DNA from 4 places in the Terribacillus sp. JSM ZJ617 genome. Region 4 is predicted to be linked to each of the others. Evidence: riboswitches for the same ligand, from Rfam matches in the RefSeq annotation. Region 4 holds a riboswitch; each other region holds the start of a gene.
The links. Region 4 has a riboswitch for cyclic di-GMP ahead of ACH6C1_RS11940 (HD-GYP domain-containing protein). Riboswitches for the same ligand answer to the same signal wherever they lie in the genome.
Positions count from the first base shown of each region.

Region 1: another riboswitch for cyclic di-GMP. It lies ahead of ACH6C1_RS17510 (hypothetical protein); the one in region 4 lies ahead of ACH6C1_RS11940 (HD-GYP domain-containing protein).
Region 2: another riboswitch for cyclic di-GMP. It lies ahead of ACH6C1_RS04105 (hypothetical protein); the one in region 4 lies ahead of ACH6C1_RS11940 (HD-GYP domain-containing protein).
Region 3: another riboswitch for cyclic di-GMP. It lies ahead of ACH6C1_RS15715 (hypothetical protein); the one in region 4 lies ahead of ACH6C1_RS11940 (HD-GYP domain-containing protein).

Region 1 covers NZ_JBISEQ010000006.1:185,155-189,450, forward strand. The annotation lists gene ACH6C1_RS17490 (hypothetical protein) at 1-508, opposite strand, end outside; gene ACH6C1_RS17495 (hypothetical protein) at 509-811, opposite strand; gene ACH6C1_RS17500 (hypothetical protein) at 811-1,113, opposite strand; gene ACH6C1_RS17505 (hypothetical protein) at 1,180-1,737, opposite strand; gene ACH6C1_RS17510 (hypothetical protein) at 1,950-2,258, opposite strand; cyclic di-GMP riboswitch class II at 2,389-2,471, opposite strand; gene ACH6C1_RS17515 (helix-turn-helix domain-containing protein) at 2,462-2,710, opposite strand; gene ACH6C1_RS17520 (hypothetical protein) at 2,986-3,285, opposite strand; gene ACH6C1_RS17525 (PKD domain-containing protein) at 3,444-4,296, opposite strand, start outside.
Region 2 covers NZ_JBISEQ010000001.1:850,630-854,925, forward strand. The annotation lists gene ACH6C1_RS04095 (hypothetical protein) at 1-586, opposite strand, end outside; gene ACH6C1_RS04100 (glycosyltransferase family 2 protein) at 573-1,802, opposite strand; gene ACH6C1_RS04105 (hypothetical protein) at 1,799-2,572, opposite strand; cyclic di-GMP riboswitch class II at 2,611-2,694, opposite strand; gene ACH6C1_RS04110 (glycosyltransferase family 2 protein) at 2,735-4,296, opposite strand, start outside.
Region 3 covers NZ_JBISEQ010000005.1:53,981-58,276, reverse strand. The annotation lists gene ACH6C1_RS15730 (pyridoxal phosphate-dependent decarboxylase family protein) at 1-259, opposite strand, end outside; gene ACH6C1_RS15725 (methyl-accepting chemotaxis protein) at 541-1,665, opposite strand; gene ACH6C1_RS15720 (hypothetical protein) at 1,710-2,420, opposite strand; gene ACH6C1_RS15715 (hypothetical protein) at 2,463-2,831, opposite strand; cyclic di-GMP riboswitch class I at 2,939-3,025, opposite strand; gene ACH6C1_RS15710 (hypothetical protein) at 3,614-3,790, opposite strand; gene ACH6C1_RS15705 (methyl-accepting chemotaxis protein) at 4,155-4,296, shown strand, end outside.
Region 4 covers NZ_JBISEQ010000003.1:81,402-85,697, reverse strand. The annotation lists gene ACH6C1_RS11945 (PrkA family serine protein kinase) at 1-1,164, opposite strand, end outside; gene ACH6C1_RS11940 (HD-GYP domain-containing protein) at 1,261-2,289, opposite strand; cyclic di-GMP riboswitch class I at 2,339-2,424, opposite strand; partial or broken gene ACH6C1_RS11935 (helix-turn-helix domain-containing protein) at 2,496-2,699, opposite strand; gene ACH6C1_RS11930 (tRNA (cytidine(34)-2'-O)-methyltransferase) at 2,862-3,335, opposite strand; gene ACH6C1_RS11925 (amidase domain-containing protein) at 3,391-4,242, opposite strand.

The DNA of each region.
Region 1 (4,296 bases), on a different contig from region 4:
AGGAGCACGATTGCATTTCTTGTTTAACGGATCCATATTTGTCTTCTAGTTGCTTATATTCTCTATTAATCATATTAAAGCTCAATAGATGCTCTTTTATTGTTCCTTGGCTTATAGTAATCGGGCTTTTAAGTAGCTGCTTCCCTATCTTATTGAAATAAGGAACGACTGTACAATCGCCTGGAACTTTATAATCCATTAATTGTTCAGCCATAAAAAGGTTGTCTTTTAAAAGAGCGTGATCAAGCTCAACAACACCTTTCAAATAACCTAAGTCATTCAGATAAGTATTAAGAGCAACAGTATCTATTTTACTGACTTGCTTAGGTACAAATTTTGCAACCATACCTTGTTTTATAAATTCATGCCTTTTAACTTCTGAATTTATCAACTCTTCCTTAACTACATTTTTAATCTGTTCGAGGTGACGCTTCTTTGTTTTAAGCTGAATATACATACCGCTTTCAACGAGTTCTTGCATCATATCTGCTGCAGTCATTTTTTTCATTTATAGTACTCCTTCCTGAAGCATTTCTTGCCTCTGCCTTACTAACTCCAGGTACTGTTCTTCATTGTTACAAATACAATGGTCAATCCCAAGCAAGTAGCCATCTAATTTCACAGCATCAGCAGCTTTAATGTTAGCTATGTGCTCATTAAGGTTATTTTCAAATTCCGCCTCGTCTTCATCATTATCAGGTTCAGAGTTATTCCAAATACTAATTAAAGTATCCTTTGCTTCTTCCAAGCTGCATACTCTACGATCATCCAAATCCTGCAAGTCCACGAGGATATATAATTTGTCTCCCATCAAATCTCATCTCCTAAACTCTTGTTTTTCTTGTGGTCATACCATTTCCAACTGTCATTCCATAACTGGTGTATTGCAGCTGAAGTTTTTTCATCAAAATAATTACGTAAATCCATCCAATCGTCTGTCTCCCATATAAGATCATTTAAATCGAATATCATATGATCTTGAGGTGTACTCCAAGCTACAATTGCTTCTTCATTTATTGTTATGGATTTTATCTCTGCATGGCCCCTTACGCTAATGTGTAGCACCATACATCTGCCTCCTGTATTAAGTAACTCTGAATTTTTTATAATCATCTTAAATTTCCTCCCATAAAAAATAGCCTTAAGAAAATTTTCTTAAAGCCGCCTCTAATCTATTTTTTAAGCATAACTCTGATCCAAGATTGTCAGCAGACTCAAATCATCGTTGATATCTAGCTGTTTCCCTAAATCTTCTATGAGCTGTAGGGTTTCATATACCTTGAGTTTTTTTCCTGGAATGGCTCTTTTTTGTATCAACATTTGATTTAAACCGACTACGAAATATGCTCCATCTTTACAGAACATACCTCTTGGATCAATTGTCTTGTGTTTATTGCTTTTCTCTAACTCACGCAACATTCTATCTACTTTGTCTTGGTCCTTATACTGTAATTCAACACCTGTTACTATAGGAGATGCCCAGCCTAGAACCATATCAAATATATATGAAGTTGCTTCAGCACTCGCATTTGAGTACACTCTAATCGCGGATAGTCCATTCTTAGGTTGTGAGTTGAAAGGACAAATCTCAAAACTTATATCATCAGCCTGCACAAAATAACTCTTAGTTCGCTGATCATAGCTTACACCGGCTAAACCCCTCTTAATTTCATTCATACTTTGATTGATAAACACCGTAATTACGAAAATATCATCATTTTCGCCCCATTTTTTCATTACAAGCATCCTCTCTTAATATTAGTTATTAATACATGAACTCATGAATCACCCCCTAAAAGGCATAAAAAAAAGCCTTTGGGTTTGGTTTTTTAATGTAAAAACCAAGCCCAAAGGCTCTTTTCTAATTTGTAAACACAGCTAATCGCAATACGATTGCAATAAAAATTAAGATAATATCTTATAGCTGAATTATAACAGAGATATAATTGTTAGTTCAATCCATAATTAAACAGATCAGAGTTGTTATTTGCTAAATCATCAAATTGAATTTGATCCAATTCGATAACGTGTTCAATTACTTTTTCTGTTGTTAGTGACTCACTTACTTTTGAATTCAATTCGTTAATTTTAAGTTCTCTTGAATCAGTTTTATAAACTTTCATACCTTCTAATATATCTTGTTCAGAATCTCTAATCTCGCTAGACAAAGTTACTAATTCAACATATTCCTCTTTATTTAACATAAAGTATGTACGTTTATACAGAAGTCTGGTTTGCTTATTTGCTCCAATTAACATTACGAGAACACCTTCCCTTTAAAATGTTTTAATTCCCCTAATATGATTTATTTAATCGTAATACATAATTAATAGCACCGTTGTAAGATTTCATAATTTAATTTTGAAAAAAAAATAACCTTCTTTTAGCTAAAGAGAAGGTCGGTTGCACTAGTAGCTCCAGGTTGCATAAGTGCCCATATACATCAACCTTTCTTCGCTCCCTATAAATCCTTATCGTCGGTAAGTACCCTGTAACGCAGCAGTTCCGACATATGAACGCCCAGTGCAACAGATAATCTATATATGTTTAGTAGTGAAACATTTCTCCGGCCGCGCTCTATGTCACTGACATATGTACGATGTAATCCACACATTGCTCCAAGTTCTTCTTGAGACAAGCCTTTTTGTATCCTTAATTGCTTCACAATAATGCCTAAGCCTTTATATAGCGCCTTTTCAAGTTCTTCCATAAGCAAATGATAGTATACCCATAAAAGTACTTCTACAGACTATAAGTTACATCCGGTTTCTTAAAAGGAATATTTTTGTGTTAATCTACAACTTGTAGTAATTTTATCACAGTTTTATTCCAAAAGATAGAAAATAAAGTTCTGGTTGATTGTTAAATAGTACAATTTGTTATTGACTTTCCTAAGCAACAGAAGTTATTAATTTGTTTATTGGTAATAATCAGAAACAAAATGGACTCTACACCAAAACGGTGCAGAGTCCATTTGATATAAATTCAATCAGCGTAGACAGATGATTGTCCTGTTGCTTTATGCTTCTCCCAAGCGTACACTAGGCTTGAAAAAGTCCTCTCGATATGAACAGGATCTTCACTTGCATTAGAGCCTAAGAAATCGTTGCCAGCGTCAAATGTCTCATGTCGCACTGCATAATTTTCTGGGTTCGCTTGCGCTTCATCAAGTGACACAACCAAGACTTGGCCATCCTTAGTCACTACAACACTGCTGTCAATAGTATCATCTGCAGAAGCAATTACATCAATTAGTTCTTGTTTAGTGAACGGGATATCACTCATGTTTTCTAGCTCCTTTGTAAGTGGTAGGATGTTGCCCTTTGTATACGAATAACTAGTACTAAAGATTCAATATTTTTTCAGAGAAGAAACCCGCCATTACATTAAACAATAGCGGGTTTGCACTTTTAACGCTCCTAAAATGGTAGAAATGCTGCTAGTTAGAAGCTTTTATGGAATTTCAGAACATCATATACGTCTCCTATGATATTTACTGTAACTGTATCAGTCTTTACAACACCATTAGCATAGGTAACAACAAATTCGAATGTAGCTTCTCCTTCTCTCAAGGCTGTAGATCCTTTCAAGAAGTTTTCTTCATACAATTCGCCGCTAGCTACAGTATCTGTATCCATTTGCATTTTAACAGTTTTTCTGAATAGGCTGCTATTCTCCTGGTAGCCTTTAAACCTAGACTCAATGTTTGTGACAGGATAAGGTGATGTATTCGCTTTTAGTACGAATGCTTCACCAGAATAGAAATCTTCAGGCTTGTTGCCCAGTTCCTGATGAATTTCATTCCATTTGTCCGTGTGCTCTACAAATCCTTCCAGAGTTAAGGCTTTTACTACAATTACAACTGGAACTTCCACTTTGTCAAAACCATCATCTACAATGCCAATAAAGGTATAGTCATCTTTTTCTACCTTATCGATTGTATAACATGAGCTTTGACCGCTCTTCATATCATTCTCTTGAAGTACAGATTCTAGAGTTCCATTTCCTTTTTTCATCTTCAATTCGATGTCTAATGGATCATTATCTTTGTCGGTAGGCTTCAAGCATATAGATACTTTATCTCCTTCATACACTGTTGATGGAGTATAAGTAACTGTTAATTCCGGAAGATTGTTCTTAATTGTAACAGTCTCAGTTTCGCTATCCTTAGCGCCATGTTCATCTGTCACAGTTAACCTTACTTCGTATTCGTCAACGCTTTTAAAAGTGAACGCAGGATTTGCTTCTGTACTCATCTTAGTCCATTGTTCTGTTCCTTTTATACGATACTCATAG
Region 2 (4,296 bases), on a different contig from region 4:
ATCTAGGTAATTTGGAAGCTTGCAGCTTCTCCAGCACATCATAATCTATATAACTGAGATGAATCTCGGATGTTCTTTGTTGTGATGACCAATCATAGAAATCAACGATTAAACCATTAACAGTTTGTGTTTTATTCATTGTATCCCATATCTGTCCTGCAAAATTAGTGTAAGAGGAATTATGAAACTGTTCTCCCCCTCTTAGCAGTGTTCTTATTATCCGGTAATCGTCTACTGAAGCATTTGCAGTTACATCTTCTTCAAGCTGCCACTTTAGAAAAATGCCCTCATCGGTATTGACTGTGAAGTTAGATTGAAGCAGGAGAAACTGCTCCTCAAATTCTTGGCTATCTCCGACTATGAGTAAATATTCCATGTATTGCCCGAGGCTTTCAAGAAGGATAGGACTAGTGTCGCGTTCTCCATCTCCATAGCTAGCAATGAAACCTTCTTTGTTCTTGTATTGTTGTTTGACGGTACTAGTAACTGTTTCCTGGTCAACAGAAGAAGAGAAATTTAAAAACAAAAGAAGGCTACAAATCAGCAGCAAAAGTATTTTAGCAACATAACTTTTATGCTGCATCATCCTTAAACCTTTCTGTTTTATCCCACTTAATTGTTTGCTTAGTCAGCCGGCTCCATATATAAGAAAGTCCACTCCGTAAAAGCAGTAACAGGAAGATCTGAGCATAAGTGAAATACATGATTAAGCCGATAAGTACATTAAAGGGGGTAATAGTCCTTTCAAGCACCATTGCACTGACGACCTGAGCAGTATAAACTACATAGCTCATAAACCAGAACAACAGCAAAGGAGATTCAAAATCGGGCAGGTTGACACCTAGTAAGCTTAGAATGAACCATGTATTTGAAAATAGCAGCATTAATACAAATAATAAATAAGTCAAAACATGCTGGAAGCTATGGACAAACGTCTTTCCTTTCCAATAACTCCATTCATGAAACGATTTCTCCAATAGATAGATATTACCTGTCAGCCATCTTGTACGCTGTCTGACAAAGATACTGATTTTCTCTGGTTCCTGTTCCCATGTTCTAGAGTGGTGAACAACAGGTAATTTCCACCCTAAAGCCGTCAGCCTGACAGTAAGTTCTGCATCCTCGGCAAGAGCATACAGGTCATACCCCCCAGCTTCCTGCAGAACACTTCTTCGAAGCAGCATGTTCGTTCCTGCCAGGGAACCTGTTTTAAACATCTTCCATCGACCACTTTGCATTAATAGCTGAAAGACCTGAAATTCGATCGAGATCATTCTAGTCAATACGTTTCGGTCTGCATTGATAGTCTTAACATAACCCACTGCTCCTCCAGCGTCAGGAGTACGTTCTGCAGTGTGAATCAATTCCATCACACTGTCTTCAGCGGGCTGATTATCTGCATCAAAGACAATGAAATAATCAGATGTCGTTACAGATAACCCATAATTAAGTACCCTTGATTTTCCTTTCGGAGACCCAGGAGGGACTTTTAAATAATGTATACGGGAGAAAGTGCTGCTGAATTTTAGAATGATCTCCGCTGTGTCATCTGTAGAGGAATCATCCAAAACATAGACATCCAATGCTCCTGGGTATTTTAGTCGGATCATGGCTTCTAAAGTCTGCTTTATCACGACTCCTTCATTATGTGCAGGAATTAAAACAGCGATAGAGGGATAGGAAGGTAATGTAATTTCTTCTTTCCTTTTCAATCGCTGTAAAACGCCAGCGATTGTAAGAATGGAATAATAGATGAGCAGAATCCAGAAAAAGGCCATAACTGCTACTAGAATAATCTTCATCCTGCTGCTCCTTTGAATGGCTGGGTTATCTCTAAGATAGACTCTATCTCTTCCTCCAGTACAGTTTCACATATGAGAGGAGGATCAATTAGATTAAATTGATTCCGAAGTTTACCCATCAATCTGTCAATTACGATTTGACATCCTGCTTCATTGGTGTTCTGAAGGAAGATAAGGAATTGCTCTTCTTTTACTTGTGTGACTAAGTCGAATTCAGCGCGTATCGAGCTTAAAATTCCCTCACTTACAATGTGGGAAATAGAGCTTGTTGTTTCCAGGACTTTATCAGGAGTAACGATGGAAGCAAAAACATAATAATTTTGTTCATTACGTCGTCTCGTCCCGGTCGAAATCAACTTCACACGACTCTTAAATTCAGTCAAAGTTAGTAATTGGGAAGAACCAGCATATTTTTCAAGTGCTTGAATCTTCTCTTTTAATGCTATATTTTCGTTACGATAGCGTGATGTTATCCCATAGGTAAGCCAAATTAAAACCATGCTAACAGTTACGAGAATATGGCGAAGCAAATAATAAACCTGTTCTGTCAAAGATGCATGCGTGAATAATGCATAGAAAAGTAGAAAGAAACCAAAAGAAAGACTAAGCAAAAGCAACGTGATAAATTGTTTGGCAAAGCTTCCGGCGTGGATGGAAAAAATGGCTAAAAGCAGAATTAAACCATCGGTCAAAGGAATAGAGGACGATGCTGTAAAGGATAATGCCATAAAACTACATAAAAGAAATGTCAACAAGATCCGGAGTTGCATGTAAAACCTACTTTCTTATTCAAAATAAAAAACAACCGCCAATAAAATGGCGGTTGCACTAGTAGCTCTTCTTTACCCAAGTGCCCACATACAGATAAAGAGTCGAAGCTTCATTTTCTATTGTCATAATATATCATTTATTGTATAGATGTCCATATTTATTTACCCAGTATTCGATTCAGCTGTCTCTGTCAGGAATCGCAAACCTGCTAAATATTTTCGTCCGCGTTTTTGCACCCATTGGACACGTACATCACTTTCGCGGAAGCTGTTGTGATTGGCGTGCAGACGCAGTACTTGACCTGGTTTAATCGGCTTCTTCAGTTCGATTTGGCATCCGCTCAGACTGTAATCAATAAGCGTGGTTTCTATTTTACCAGTATCTGCAAAATAGAGGACGCCAGGAACCGAGATTGTTTCCCTGATGCTTTGCCGCTCGGATTGTTTTGGTTCGGCTTGTGTTTGACGGAAGAAGCGGGAAACTGCATGCAATAGTGTTGAATTTACATATTCCCTGCTAGTATATATGTCTGGTGCATCGACGAACAGGAGTTTGATAAGGGCACGGTACTGTTCCTGCGTGACATCCTGGAAGGATACGCCTGCATAATAGCTTTTTCCTTGCTGGGAAACCCAATGCTTGTGAAGCTTCAAGCCTTGTAGCGGACCTGAGGAAAGCGTCAGCGGACTTCCGGCTGACAGCAGATGGGCTGCTTTTGCATCAGGCAGTTCCAGCCTTGCGCCATATTCGCTTAAGTCAATGATTCGTATGGAATGCTTCTTCTCATCAAGACTATTCACAAGCTCTGCTTCCAGCGTCACATCAAAGCGCTCTGCTTCTCGGAAGCGCGGCCGTTCCACCGAAATGATCAAAGCCATGACAAGTGCGACAGCATTGTATAGCACCCAGAAAATATTGATATAGAGCATTTCGACATTATCGTAAATCTGTATAGGGGTAAACAAATCTATTCCGATCATAATCATACTAGCAATGCTCATCGCAAGCAGAACTACATATGGTGTGCTTGTCCGCCAGAGAAAATGCCGGCGATTATTCACTATTCCTTTGCGGGTAACATTGAATTTGATCGATTTTCGGAAGAATAGTTCCGTTAGAACAGATACAGCCATGTAAGGGGCGAGTGCCACCTCATAAATGTGACTCCAAATCGTCGTCCGTTTGTTATCTGCCATGCGGCGGAACGCGAGCTGTGACGATAGGAACGCCGGCAGCCAGAACAGCAATAGAGTCGAGAAATCGGTTTGCAGACTATAGATGGAGAACAGCAGGAACAGCAATGGTGCCAGTAAATACACCATCTTATAGATTCCGAAGAACCAATAATGAATTCCATCCATGTACAGCAAGCGCTGCATGAAGCTCAAACCTTTGATTGTGAGCGGATTCCATTTTCGGATGACTTGGATATTGCCTCGGCACCAGCGGTCGCGCTGCTTTAGAAGGTCAGCGTACGTTTCAGGGGATAAGCCAACAGCTAATGCTTCATTCACAAAGACCGTTTTTTGCCCATTTGTCTGGAGAAGCATACCTGTTGCCATATCCTCGGTTATGACGCCCGTTGCGAAACCCCCGATTTCCTCTAATGCACTTCGGCGGAACAAAGCATTGCTTCCGACATACATCGTCGCATTGAAGCGATCCTTTCCTTCCTCCAAACGGCGCATGAAGAAGTCTTGTTCATTCGTAATATTATCCTCGA
Region 3 (4,296 bases), on a different contig from region 4:
CGAACCGGTGCCCTTCTACTAATTTTAGAAGCTTTTGAACCACTTCCTCCATCGACACTCCTGTATTCGGAACAGACGCCTTTTGAATAACGCGATTATAGTAATCCTCTGTGTACTCAGGCATTTCTCCTAGCGTTAATTTGTTAGGATCTTTTAATTCATCTATTTTTGTTAAAATCGACTTAAAAAAGGACAATAATTCCTCTCTTTGAAAGTCATTCCCGTCCATACTAGGATATAATTTTTGAATTTCCTTCATTATTTTACCTCCTAATGTCTAAATATTTATAGAAATTACTGATTGCAATTTTATGTTTTAGGTAGAAAGGGGGAATGTTAGCTATAAGAACAAATTAAGACAAGCGCAAGTAATTTTCTCATAAGAAAAAGATCCCCTCCTTTAAACAGATCAGAATGCTCTCTTTAATCTGTTTACTAAAAGGGGATCATCCCATATTAGATAAATTATGGAGAAGCCAAATATTTTCATTCGGTAAGGCGAATAGTCAAACTGCTACCTTGACCTTTTATTCTGGCATTTTAACTCGCTTTTACTTCCTTTGCTTTAACATCATCATTCTCTTTTAGTAGTTCGCCTACTACGTTTTTGTGGTTTATAAGATTTCTTGCTTTCTCAACAAGGTTTTGTATCGTATGAAGTTCCTCATCATTAATCTCAATTAGTTCCTCAAACATCTCCACCGATTCTCGTGAGATAGATGCAATCTCAACGATTGTTGTCATGATCTGTTGTGAAGCAGTAGATAATTCTTCTGTGTTTGCAGAAGAGTTCTCGTTGTTTTCAGCAATAATTTTTGTAGTAGATAGTATCTTTTCGAACATATTTCCAACCTCTAAAATGTCTGCATTCGTATCTTTAAATTCTTCGGTCCCCTGGTTCATTGACTTAACCACTATAGCTGTTTCTTCTTGTATATTTTTCACGATATGTGATACTTCTGAAGTAGATTGGCGAGTTTGTTCCGCTAATTTTCTTACCTCATCTGCAACAACAGCAAATCCTTTACCATTTTCGCCTGCTCGAGCAGCTTCTATCGCTGCATTCAGCGCCAGCAGATTAATTTGTTCAGAGATCTCTGTAATCACCTTAACAATACTGCTGATTTCATAAGATTTTTCTCCAAGTTTGTTTATTGCATTAGAGGTTGTATTAACTGTTTGATTAAATTGATCCATCTTTACCAAGGAATCTTTTAGTTTCTCATTTCCTTGCTGCGTCAATTCTAGCGTAGTAATGGATTGTTCTGAAATCTGATTAGATCTAACTGATAAATTTTCTATCGCTTGTGTCATTTCTTCCATGGAGGCAGCACTTTCTTCTGTGGCTACTAATTGTTTCTCTAATCCTCTGCCTACCTCGTCAATTGCTGCTCTCACAATATCAGCTTGTTCAGAAGCATATTCACCTGTTTCCGCAAGATTTACGCCTTTTTCATTCACATCTTTTGATAACGACAGTAGTTCCTTTTCTATATGGCTGCAGTTCTCAAGCTGCTGCTCATTCCCAACGCGATTCAAAATAATTTCATCGCCACTGCCTAAAGTGTTTAATTGTGCACGACGTTTCAGTGCAACATATTGGTAAGCAAAATAACCTAAAGCTATCAATAGAATGACTATTATTCCTATCAAGTAAAATTCCATGATAAATTAAACTCCTACTTTCTGTTTCAATCAGAATTATATTTTTATAGTTCTCTTATAATAATGTATGTTCCATCAGCTACATTCGAAGGAATGGCTTGCAGTTTGCTATTGTCTTTATACATATGAACAATATGATTACCTTCGATATCTTGGTATTTTTTCATGTCGTGATATTTTTCCATCACACGAATCGATTTAGGGTTTGTCGCTTCGCCCACTACTGCCTTCAGCCCCTGCTTCGCTGCTTTTGTAATCAACCTATTTCCTAATTGCTTAATTACTTCATGACGCTCTTGTTCGGCTATCACGCCCAACATAAATAGGTGCAACATATCCCCATTGGAAATATCTTTTCCGCTACGTCTTTTATAATCTTCGATAAAGCGTTTATCTACGTCTTCCAGTACGTGAAGAATAACATTCATATCATAGAAAGAACCTTCGAATACATCCTCTCCAATAATTTCGGGTGCATTGGTATCTCCGGCAAGGACACCTACAACATGATTATCACTGTCTAGAGCGACTGCACAATATCCTTGGTCTACAGTTGAATCCAAATAATCCTTGGTAAAAGCATAGAAATCTTCATACGCTATACTTAATTGTCCAACCATCGGTTCCTGAACCCATTTCCCTGCAACATCTACACCAATAAATGTACGGGCGAGACATTCGGCAGCTTTTTGAATCATTTCTGTTTGATTCTTTGTTAAAATTTCATATGTATACAATTCCTGTGTTGCTTGCATGTTTTAATCTCCCTTTTAACTGCAAATTTGGCGAACCGGATGTTACATAGAATGATTTACTTTATCCATAAACCTTCCCGTGAATTCAATTCTTTCAAGGGCATTCCTAATTTGCACTTGAGCAATTTTAGAAGAAGGTTTTATTACAATTGTATCTTTAAAACCTAAAGTAGAATAGAATTGCATTGTTTGTTCCAACTGCGGTACAACCTTCGAAGGTACAGGCGTTTGATGAGTTCCATCGACAACAAAAGTATAATCTTTTCTAGATACTTTATTGATTGTATCCTGCAAATCGACCATATATCCTTCTGCATCTTCCTCCCTCATTAATCCATGTACCTGGACATGTACTTCTTTGGCATTTTCATCAATCGCCATCTTATACTTCTTTTTATCTACTACTATCATTTCGTTCGCTCCTTTTTCTATATGCCTGATAAAACTATAATTACCGCTTAAGTGTGAAAAAAAGCTATCCTAATATAGACAAGGATAGCCAATGATATAATTTCATACTTGGCAACCCGACTATCATCATCCATACGGATATTAGACTCGTAGCTTTGCGTCCCTATCTTTCGATAAGTTTGCCTAATAATTTTGATTTATAGTTCTAAATACACCCCGCCATAACTTCACGTTCCCTTTCGCATTATAAATTACTCATATTTTCTTGTCTAATTATAACTGCTTCTTCTATTTATAGGTGTATTAATTCATCAACCACCATTTCACGGATGCTGTCACAGGTCTAATTTACTATACATTAAAACCACCTGCCTCCCTTATATCGGTCAACTACAGACAATTTAAATAGAAATTGTTAAATGTTTAAAGATGTTCACGATATAGCATCGTTCCAGCTAGTTCAAAAGAATAAGAGAGTCCTCATACAAACATTTAATCAACATTCCAAATATAATTGTTAACCAAAAAATCTCACCTCTGTTTCTCAATCTCAATTGGCTGGGTACTACTCGATTAGCTTTTATCAAAACAGAAAAAATTGAGCTTTGCCTCTTGTAAAGCTGTACACTTAGTAACTGCCTATATGTCTTATTCCTACCACTCATACTTTCACTAATAAAAGAATGTTTTTATAGTGCACCACTTTAATTCTAAATGGGTGTCATGTAGTACTGAATTTAAAAAAGGCGAACCACAAAGGAACGCCTTTCAGCCACTATATATTATTCAGATTGATCTGTATCTTCTTCTCTATCATCAGTATCTTGCTCTTGATCTTGGTCCTGCTCTTGTTCCTCCATTTGCTCATCATCAGCTGGATCTTCATCGTCACCATCATTACATGCCGCCAACATAAGAACTGAAACCATTCCCAATGCTACCATCCATTTTTTAAGCATTGAAACCTCTCCCTTTAAAAAATTAAGGTACATAAGTAAGATACCAGAGGACTGTTAAGAAGAGGTCAATTCATTGTAAACAGGCTGTTAATGAGAACGATCATTATTGACGCTAATCGACATGAAAGAGGCAGTTATTTAACAACTTTAGTGAGCTACAGATTAATCTGTAGCTTTTTAATTGAACTGAAACACCTAGCTCTCTTGTTATATCTCGTAAAAGCCTTTAAGATTCCCTAGGCTGGTCGATATATATACCGTGCATATTAATTAATCAGAAAGGAATATCTTGGTTTGGGAGCCTTAATAGTTTTGAGCAGCTAATTAATATGTAGAGCTTTTTTTATTAGAAAGGAATTTAATCGTGAAAATCAAAACAAAACTTCTTGGTATAATTTCAATTTTAATATTTTCCTTATTACTAATTGGAGTTTCATCCATTTTCATCAATTCTTCCATTACAAAGAAGAATGATATCCTAAAGGATAAAATGGAGTTTCAAAACA
Region 4 (4,296 bases):
TCCTTCCAGCTGCTTCCCATTATAAAGATGCATTTTCTTCAGCAAGCTGATACCGCCTTGGTTCGATTCTTTCAATCTCGTAAGAATTGTGAACATCGCAGCAATCTTTAGTGTGTGCGGTGCGATATGGACATCTTTAATATCACTTTCCGAGATCATTTTCTGATAGATTTTCTCTTCTTCATCCACCTTAAGATTATAAGGAACCGGCATGACGATCATCCGGGAATGCAATGCTTCATTCTTCTTATTGGAAATAAATGAACGATACTCTGATTCGTTCGTGTGCGCCACGATTAACTCATCCGCACTGATTAACGCAAAGCGGCCGGCTTTGAAGTTGCCTTCCTGCGTCAATGAAAGCAAATGCCAAAGAAACTTCTCGTCGCATTTCAGCATTTCCTGAAATTCCATCAAGCCGCGATTAGCTTTGTTGAGCTCTCCGTCAAAGCGATAAGCCCTGGGATCCGATTCTGATCCATATTCCGCGATTGTGGAGAAATCAATGGAACCAGTCAAGTCGGCAATATCCTGTGATTTTGGATCGGAAGGACTGAATGTACCGATTCCTGATCGTTTATCTTCGGAAAAGAAAATTCGTTCAACAACGACATCTTCTATTCTTCCATCATACTCTTCTTCCAGACGCATCAGGTTTAATGGGGAAAGATTCCCCTCAATCCGGATACCATATTCATCCTCGAATTCCTTGCGAAGATGAACAGGAATAAGATGGAGCGGATCCTCATGCATCGGGCAGCCTTTTATGGCATAAACTGCACCCTCATCTGTCAGTGTATATTCCTCCAGCCCTCGTTTGAGCAGGCTGACGAGCGTGGATTTCCCTCCGCTTACCGGTCCCATGAGCAGGAGAATCCGTTTGCGTACATCCAGTCTCCGAGCTGCCGGATGGAAGTATTCTTCTACCAGCTTTTCAAGCGGTTCTTCCAAACCGAATAATGCATCCTTGAAGAAGCTATAGTTTTTCACACCATCTTCTTCTTCAATGCCTTTATGCTTGATCATATTATATACACGGGAATGTGCAGATTGAGCAAGATAAGGCCGGTCTTTCAACAAACGCAGATAATCAGCGAGCGTTCCTTCCCAGTGGAGCTTCTCTTGTTCCTGGCGATACTGCTGTACCTTATCCAATATATTCATCATTCATTAACCTCCCAGGCATTGTTAAACAAAAGGCGATTACCTTAATGTATGCCCAGGGTTTGGCTATCATGCCAGCAAATCCATAAACGACGCTTACGGCTTCTGCTTCCATCCTATTTCCATATACGACTCATTCGTATATTTATCCAGCATGACATCGTCAAGCTGAAGTGTCTTTTTATCGTTAGGGAATATATGCATCAGCTGGGCCAGTTTCTTCACTATTTTCTTTGGATATGCTTCCGACATTTCCAGCATCAGCTGAATAGCTTCTGCTGCAGGAAGGACTTCCCGATAAGTGCGGGAAAGGGTCAAAGCAGAAAACGTGTCGACGACAGCTAATATTTGCAAATCCACTCCTAGTTCCGGCAAATAAGCACCATCCGGATAGCCTTGTCGATTCAGCCGTTCGTGATGACTTCGCGCATAGCGGCCGAGTAAAGGCTCACCTGCCTGGTGCAGGAGTGTCTCTCCTTTGACCGTATGTGTTTGTACAATCTCATATTCCTCTTTTGTCAGTGACGTTGTTTTATCAAGAATTTCACGAGGTATATCAAGCTTGCCGATATCGTGAAATAAATATCCTGTTGCACAAAGTTCCAGCTGCACGACATTCATATGATAAGCGAGCATCGTGCCGATCACAAAAACGTCCATGGAATGGATGAAAGCGTACGGATCTCTTTGCTCAAGCATATGCCAAAGACTGCTTCTTCCCATCGTCTTCAGGCTTTTGATGTATAGGTCCTTCAAGAAACGGATGCTTTCTTCCTCATAAAGCAATTTTCCATAGCGATATTCAAAAGCGATATAAGATAAATTTGTGTAAAAATGCTTTTCCATACTTCGTTTATATGTTGCTTGATGATCCATTTCTTTCTCCTGTAGCTGCAGAATCATCTGCTGAAGACGATCTGTCTTGCTAAATGGATCAGAAGTCTCTTCTTCCGCTGTTTCCACGATGACGGACGGTACTCTGTTATGCTTCAGCTGTTCCAGTAATGCTGCAGTAATGACTGTCCCTTTATCCAGTTTTGTCTTGTCTGCCAGGACAATGTCACTGCCCAAAAAATCACCTAGTAGTATATCTTGGATGCGTTTACGTTTTAAGATCAATTTCATTCTCCTTTTTCAAAAAAAAGCTGCCAGATCTGGCAGCCTGAGAATCCATTTTCGCAACTGGCTGGCATAGAATCTCATTCCTTAGCCCCTCAAGTTTTGCGTAACTGCCTTTCAACAGTGCTGCCGTATATGTATGTAATTGTTTCCTGGTTGTATTCTGCTGACAAATCAAGCAGCTTATAATAGTCCTCTTTTGTTGGCAGAAGGTCCACCATTTCCACATTCAGTGCTATTGCCAACTTACTGATGCCCACAAAAGAAATATTTCGCTTGCCGTTTTCAATATCGGAGTAGTACGATCGATTAAAACCCGCCATGCCAGCCAATTCCTCCTGTGTCAGCATCTGTTTTTTTCTCAGATATCGAAGCTTATCCCCAAATGTCCGAAGCAATAGCGTGTAATCTCTCATATTATTCATGCACTCCATTATACCTCGTTACCTCAGTAAATCCACCGGATATAAGTGACATTAGTATAATGCTACCAAATAAAACAGGTTAAAGTACTATATTTGCCCCCTTTTATCCATGTCTAAACAACTATAAAAAATAAACTGCACACAAGGTGCAGTTTAGGATAACCCATCGAAGCCCTGCTGACGAAGAGCTTCATAAATGATAATTGCAGCAGTATTAGACAGATTCAAAGATCGAACTTTATCTGTCATATGAATACGAAGGCATAGCTCCTCTTTTCCTACTAGCAAATCCTTTGGAATGCCAGTCGACTCCCGTCCGAAAACGAATAGCAGATCTTGATCTGTGTTACTGAAATCATAATCTGAATAATACTTGGTACCGAAGTTCTCTATATAATAAAAGACACCTTCCGGAAATTTTTCATATAACTCTTCTATACTATCGTAGTAATGGATATCCACGTCATGCCAATAATCCAATCCTGACCTTCTCAGCATTTTGTCATCCGTCGAGAAACCAAGCGGACGAATCAGATGCAAAGCCGTATCTGTCGCAAGGCAGGTACGAGCAATGTTCCCTGTATTAGCTGGAATTTCTGGCTGGAATAGTACGATATGTCTTGGCATATACTTTCACCTCTGCTTTTCTACTTTCAACCTTACCAGTATAGCATAGCAGAGATCATAGCCCAATCTGGAAAAATTTATATACAACGTTCTTTGTATATGCCGGTGAATCAACGTAAGCCCAATGACGCATTCTGCTGTTGGCGGTGTGTGCATTGACCAAAGGCTCTCCTTGTGCATTCCGGGCTACCACTATCGTATTATGGTTGAAATTGCCATCGCCCTCAAAATCATAGCAAATCACATCCCCAGGCCGCAGCAGTCTTGCATCGGCTACTTCCTTGCCTCGTAACCCTTGTTTTGATCCGCTCAAATACCACCGCAAAGCATTCGCCACTGTGAAACTATAGCTCCAATTTTCCCCATTGAACCACCATCCCGAATTCCGGTCCGGTTCTCCCCGCATTGGTGCTCCGCCCGCCCGAAGGCACTGTGAAATGTAATTTGTACAGTCTACTTCAAATTTCTTATAGGCAGGGTTATAATCATTCCACCATCGCTCGGCATACTGAACCGCCGCTCGTCTGTCGTAGGTGAATTGCCGGTCAAAATCCTGATCATTGCTTTCATAAACGACAAGTCCCTGGACATGAGGCTGGACAGCATCCTCTACCCGCTCATTATGAATGATCTGCCCATCACGCATACGGGCTATATGTGTATGCACTTCTTCTTCATGATACGTAGCATGCTGCTTATGCACGAGAAAAGTTGCACATAAGCGGTAGGTAATGATATCCTCTTCCCCATCATGCTCTTCGCTCAGGATTGTCCCTTCTCCTCGAATCTGGGCAACCTTCGCCCCATCCTTTTCATGGAAAGCAATTCGGTTTACAAGCCAATTCCCAGCTTTCTTCCCGTCGACTTCCTGCATCCAATAATCCGCCAGCTGTTCACTCTTCCCCATCTCTATCCCTCCTGTTCTTCCTTCGATATGACATGGCATATCCCCGCAGGAGGA